One region of the Bacillus arachidis genome, then DNA from elsewhere that is predicted to be linked to it. Evidence: riboswitches for the same ligand, from Rfam matches in the RefSeq annotation. Region 1 holds a riboswitch; the other holds the start of a gene.
What was found. Region 1 has a riboswitch for S-adenosylmethionine ahead of QRY57_RS02700 (peptide ABC transporter substrate-binding protein). Riboswitches for the same ligand answer to the same signal wherever they lie in the genome.

Region 1 (3,442 bases):
ACCCAGCTATGCTTCGTGAACAAGTGACAACACCAGGTGGTGCAACTGCAGAGGGCTTAAAAGTTTTATATGAATATAATTTTTCGAAATTGCTTCATCAAGCAATTGAAGCAACAAACAAAAAAGCTAGTGGGAAATAATTACGACATGAAAAGGCTGTTAAGCACTGAAGATATGAAAGCAATTCATTAAATGAAAATCACCGCATTAGTCCAGGCCTTGATAATTTCGACTTTAAAAACGTGAGCACTGCGTAATGACACAGTGGTATTATCCCATTTAGGTAGACAGTAAAAAAGAGTCCATCTGGTATGATGGACTCAATACTGTTTATCTGGAGGGGATTTTTTTATGGCGAAAAAAGGACAATCATTTCAAACATATACAGAAGAAGTAAAACAAGAAGCCGTTCGACTTCGATTAGAGGAAGGAAAAACATTACAATTCATTCGAGCACAGTTAGGAATTAAAAGTGACGCTCAAATTGTTGAATGGGTGAAACGTTACGAAAAAGGACAATCGTTTGAAGATCAACGTGGCATATGGAAGCGAAAGCATTTTAATAGTATAGAAGAAGAAAATGCTTATTTGAAAGCACAGGTGGAATATTTAAAAAAGCGCAATCCAAATCTACACGGGAAGGAATGGTCTTAAAGAAAGAACGTTTTTCGATTATCGATAGACTACGCACATTATATCCTCTTCGTTGGTTATTACAAATTGCCGAGGTATCGAAAGCTGGCTACTACAAATGGCGAAAAAACCGCTCCCATGTAGCGTTGCGCCGTCAAAAAGATACATGGCATAAAGAGCATATTTTATCTATCCATCGGAAACACCCGTATTATGGATACAAACGTATGACCCGCGCTTTGATTCGTGAAGGAATGTATATGAATCACAAACGCGTTAGACGTTTGATGCATGAATTAGGAATCCGTTCTATGATTCGGAAAAAACGTCCTTTTTACGGAAGGAAAGCATCGATTGTGTTTCAAAACCATCTGAATCGAGAATTTTATGCGGATAAGAGACATGTAAAATTAGTAACAGATATTACATACATAAGAATTGGAGAAGAATTTGCTTATTTGTCAGCTGTCTTAGATTTGTATAACAATGAAATCGTGGCATGGAAGTTATCACATCGAAACGATTTAGCGCTTGTACTATCTACATTAGAACAGTTAGAAGGAATCAAGCGTACTACTAAAACCCTTCTACATTCTGATCAAGGATTTCAATATACATCAAAAAGTTACGCAAAACAGTTAGAACGATTAAAGATAAAGGGAAGTCATTCTAGACGAGGGAACTGTTTTGACAATGCATGTATTGAATCGTTCTTCTCTCATTTAAAAACAGAGAAGTTGTATTTAGTGCGTCCAAAAACATATGAAACAGCTTATCGAGCAATCCAAGAATATATCACATTTTACAATCAAGAGCGATTCCAAGAAAAACTTCACGGCCTTTCCCCGATAGAATATCGGGAAAAGGCCGTGGCATAAAACTCTTTTTATTATTGTCTACTTGACGGGGATATGACCACAGTGCTCTTCCTTTTTATGTCCTTGTTTAAAAAACTGAAAATTTAAACTATATTCCATTTCGTTGACAGTCAATTCATCAAGGTGTAAGATTTTGAATAATCAAAGAAACAAAAAATTAATACGAACAATTATGTTTACTCATTGTATCAAGAGAGGTGGAGGGACTGGCCCTTTGAAACCTCGGCAACAGGTTCACTTTGAATACTGTGCCACTTCCTGCAAGCATTATGCTTGAAAGATAGAATGAGGGACTTCGTTCATATACAGGTACGTGCCTTGTAAACAAAATTCCCTCTTTCTCGATAAGAAAAGAGGGAATTTTTCTTTCCCTCAAAGTTGTTCATTAACCATTTTTTAATACCCAAACAATTTAGGGAGGAATTTTACATGAAAAAAAATTTTGTACCTGCTGTTGCATCTGTTTTAGGAGCAAGTATTTTATTAACAGGATGCGGTAGCTATAAAGAAGAGGCCAACGGAGCAAACGCAAAAGATAAAGCTCCTGATAAACAAATATTGAACTTAGCCACTGGCACAGAAATACGTACAATGGACACTGCACGCGCTACAGATACTGACTCTAGTCAAGTAATGAGAAACGTATTTGAAGGTTTATATAACCTTGGTGAAGGAAATAAGCCTGTTCCTGGCGTTGCAAAGTCTCATGAGGTAAGTCCTGATAAGACAAAATATACATTTCATTTACGAAATTCAAAATGGTCAAATGGCACACCTGTCACAGCGAATGATTTCGTTTTTGCTTGGCAACGTGCAGTTGACCCGGCAACAGCTTCTGAATATGCATTTTTATTCTTTGATATAAAAAATGCAAAAAAAATTAATAGTAAAGAGCTTCCGGCTGATCAGCTGGGTGTAAAAGCAATTAATGATCATACTTTTGAAGTTGAATTAGAGCGTCCAGTCCCATACTTTATTAGCTTAACTGCATTCCCAACATTCTTACCAATTAATGAAGAATTCTTTAAATCACAAGGTAATAAATATGCATTAGAAGATAATAAGCTTATCTATAATGGAGCCTTTACACTAAGTGATTGGAAACATGAACAAAGCTTTAAATTCAAGAAAAACACCAACTATTGGGATAAGAATAATGTGAAACTTGAAGAAATTAATTTTAATATTGTCAAAGACCATTCAACAGCCGTTAACTTATATGAATCAAAACAAATTGATCGACTTACTTTAACATCTGATCTTGTTGATAAATATCGTAAAGATAGTAACTTTAAAGAACGTCCTGATGTTGGGGTACAATTTGTACGTATGAACCAGAAAAATAAAACGTTACAAAATATAAATGTCCGCCAAGCTATTGATAAATCGATAGATAAAAAGGCATTTGTAAATATTCTCTTAAATGATGGCTCTCTTCCTGCCTATTCTCTAGTTCCAAAGAATTTTGCAAAGGGACCAAATGGAAAAGATTTTCGTGAGGAGAATGGCAATTTAACGAAAGAAAATACAAAAGATGCTCAAAAATCCTGGAAGCAAGCAAAACAAGAATTAGGTTCTGATAAAATTTCAATTGAATTATTAACAAGCGATAATGACCTTTCGAAAAAAACTGGTGAATATTTAAAAGAACAGCTAGAGAAAAATTTAGAAGGATTAACAGTAAGTATTAAGCCTCAGCCACGCAAACAACAAGTCACATTATTATTACAAGGAAATTATGATATTGCTATCGATGGTTGGAGCCCTGATTTTGCTGATCCAATTACATTCTTAGAGTTATTTACAACTGATAACCCATATAATTTAGATCACTATTCCAACAAAGAATTTGATGACTTAATCCAAAAAGTGAAAACCGACTTAGCTGGTGATGAAAAGGCACGTTGGGAAGCCTTGAAACAAGCAGAAAA
Region 2 (3,442 bases), 2.4 Mb from region 1:
TGAAGAATTACACATGCTGCGTGTGCAAATAAAAACAGACTTGCGAAATGAAAAAGCACAACGAGCGATTGAACGACTAGGCGCAGTAAAAGAAGGGATATTACGAAATGAGAGAAGGTTACCAAGCGGTTATGTAAGAGATGCGGTAGTATATAGCATTATTGCAAGTGAGTGGCCAATCGTGAAAGATCGATTACTACACAAAATGGACATGTATAAATAGGAGGCAAATATGACAAATTTAGAAACAAAGAGACTAAAGATGATCCCCTTTACATTAGAACTTGTCGAGGCAATGATAAAAGGGAGAGAAGAGCTACAGGAAATCATATCGTATAAAATATCTTTAGAATGGCCAATGCCAGATTATAAAGATATTTTGCCGTGGATTGCTGAAAGTTTACGAAAAAGCCCGAAACAAAGTAAATGGAGCGGACTTATTATTCATAAGGAAGATAATGTTATTATTGGTGATATGGGTTGTAAAGGTGCTCCTGATTCAACTGGTACAGTAGAGATTGGATATAGCATTGTACCAGAATATCAAGGGAAAGGCTATGCAACTGAAATGGCAAAGGCCTTTGTTAAGTGGCTGGAGCAGAATGAAGAAGTGCAAACGATTAAGGCAGATTGTTTAACGAGTAATGTCGCTTCGAGTAGAGTGTTAGAAAAGATAGGCTTTACATGTGTACTTGAGGAACAACATATGAAATATTGGATTGTAAAGTGAAACGGAAGAGGTATATGCTCTTAAGAGAGGAAAATATACCTTTTTTTCTTACAAAATGATTACTTCTTTTATATACTTTTGTTTCATCATTCCCTTCCGTGAAAAAATTCGTTACAATGGAGTTGTATGAGGAAATTTGTACATAAATCAAGCTCATATAGTATGAACCACAAATAATAGTAAATTAAAAATCCTCTATTTGAATGAAAATCCTTTATAATACGAATTGATTGTTTAGAAAAGTTCCTTCTTTTAAATAAACTCAAATGTAATGATTCGAAAAAGGTCATTTTAAATTAATAGAAGTATGGATGATGCGCGGAGGCTAGTACAAATGAAACAAAATAAGAAAAGTAAGAAAAGACGAGTTCTGCAAGTGTTCTTGCTTATGATTAGTTCTATAATTCTATTTATTAGTTATGCAGCTTACGATATTTGGAGTAATCGCTTTAAAACAGATGAGGTACCTACAGATGCTGCTGTTGTACTAGGAGCGGCTTCTTGGAATGGAAAACCGTCTCCTGTATTCCGCGAACGAATCAATCATGCAATCTCCTTGTATAAAAATGGAAGTATTAAGAAAATTATTTTTACAGGTGGTACTAAATTTGAATCAGAGCTGGAAGAAGCACGGACTGCGAAAGCGTATGCATTAAAGCATGACGTAAAGGATGAAGATATATTAATTGAAACACAGTCGCGTTTTACAGAAGATAATTTGAAGAATGCTAAGCAAGTTGGAATTGACAATGGCTTACATACTTATACAATCGTAAGCGATCCTCTTCATATGAAGCGAGCGATGAGAATAGCGAAGCATATTGGGATGGATGCATACGCATCGCCGACTCCCACATCAGCATATAAAACATTAGATACAGAAATTCCGTTCTTTTTTAAAGAATTGTGCTCTTATATTGGGTATGTTGCATCGTTACCTATACGTACTTTGAAAGGTGATTAAGAAAGTAAGAAAAAGGATAGACAAAGGTAGAATAGTTCTGCTGAGTCTGTCTTTTTTTCTATAACTTTACAAATTATAGAAAAAATTCCGATAAAAACCTTGTATTTTTATCGGAATAGTGACACAATAAAATGCATAATCAAATATAATCTTATCGAGAGAAGTGGAGGGAACGGCCCAATGAAACTTCAGCAACCTATCATGTGATAAAAAGGTGCTAATTCCGAGTAGATAAGAAGGAAAAGAAATGACAACCTTCTTATATGTAAGGTTGTTTTTTTAGTAGGAGGAGAGAAAAGATGAAGCGTTTATTTTTTACACTAGTAAGTATCGTATGCAGTTTATTTGTAATTTCTGGTTGCGCAAAATCATCTGCAGGTGACCAAAAAGAAATTCGTTTAGGGTTTACCCCAGGACCATACAGTGATCAAGTGAAAAAGGCAGTTCAACCATATTTAGAGAAAAAGGGCTATAAAATTAAAATTGTTGAGTTTAATTCACCAAACGAAACAAATCCAGCCCTAACAAATAAGGATATTGATGCAAATATATTTCAAAGTACTGCTTTTATGGAATCGTACGCAAAAGAAAATAATGCAAAAATTTCGAGCGTTATTCAGGTTCCATCAGCACCTCAAGGTGTATACTCTGAAAAACATAAGTCATTAGATGATTTGAAGGATGGAATGAAGATTGGGGTACCAAATGATCCAGTTAATTTAGAACGTGCATTACGTATTTTAGAAGAGATTGGCTGGGTGAAATTAAAAGACAATGTAAATATTTTAACAATCTCTGAAAAAGATATAACGTTTAAAAAGAAAGATTTCAAATTGGTACCGCTTGAATCACCACAAATTCCAAGAGCTATGAAAGATTTAGATTACGGTATTATTAACGGAAACCTTGTTATTTCATCTGGACATAAGTTAAAAGAAGCGCTGGAATTAGAAAAAACACCATCACAACATAGAATTATTGTTACTGTTCGCGATGAAGATAAAGAAAAACCATTTGTGAAAGATTTAATTGAAGCATATCATTCACCAGAGTTTAAAAAGATGATTCAATCTGAAGAACAATTTGAGGGGTTTGTGCTCCCTGACTACTTAAAGTAAAGGAGATCTTGATATGACATTATCATTTATAGAAACAGAAGAACAAGTTCTCGTATTGGAGAAAATAAAAGAATTCATTCCGCGATTTGCAGAAAGGGAACATCAACTGAGTGAACTCGGATCTTTTCCTTTTGAAAATATTAAAGATTTACAAAATATTGGTTATACGAAGCTAACATTACCAAAAGATGTCGGTGGAAAGGCCATTTCATTGTATGATTTTGTTTTATTTCAAGAAAAAATTGCAGAGGGAGATGGAGCAACCGCTTTATCAATTGGTTGGCACCTTGGAATTGTGAAAGAACTTGCGGAAAATCGCTCATGGCAACCTGATATGTTTTCTTGGTTTTGTGAAGAAGTAAAAAAAGGTGCTCTTTTTAACCGAGCAGCAACAGAACCGAAGACAGGGAGTCCAACAAGGGGCGGGAAACCAGAAACATTAGCTGTGAAAAAAGGTGATAAATGGGTTATAAACGGCAGAAAGACTTTTACAACGATGGCACCTGTACTTGATTATTTCATCATCTCAGCAAGTATTGAAGGACGAGAAGAGATAGGAGAATTTGTGATTCCAAGGCACGAAAAAGGTGTCTATATAGAGGAGACATGGGATAGTGTTGCGATGCGTGG

Region 2: linked by a shared signal. The riboswitch ahead of QRY57_RS15405 (MetQ/NlpA family ABC transporter substrate-binding protein) and the one ahead of QRY57_RS02700 (peptide ABC transporter substrate-binding protein) in region 1 are both predicted to bind S-adenosylmethionine.

The regions. Positions count from the first base shown of each region.
Region 1 covers NZ_CP127376.1:185,791-189,232, reverse strand. Annotated here, with positions in the region: gene proC (pyrroline-5-carboxylate reductase) at 1-140, shown strand, start outside; one part of gene QRY57_RS02705 (IS3 family transposase) at 352-610, shown strand; one part of gene QRY57_RS02705 (IS3 family transposase) at 610-1,511, shown strand; SAM riboswitch class I at 1,694-1,798, shown strand; gene QRY57_RS02700 (peptide ABC transporter substrate-binding protein) at 1,941-3,442, shown strand, end outside.
Region 2 covers NZ_CP127376.1:2,689,392-2,692,833, reverse strand. Annotated here, with positions in the region: gene QRY57_RS15420 (GNAT family N-acetyltransferase) at 1-223, shown strand, start outside; gene QRY57_RS15415 (GNAT family N-acetyltransferase) at 233-730, shown strand; gene QRY57_RS15410 (YdcF family protein) at 1,065-1,694, shown strand; SAM riboswitch class I at 1,843-1,932, shown strand; gene QRY57_RS15405 (MetQ/NlpA family ABC transporter substrate-binding protein) at 1,994-2,812, shown strand; gene QRY57_RS15400 (acyl-CoA dehydrogenase family protein) at 2,826-3,442, shown strand, end outside.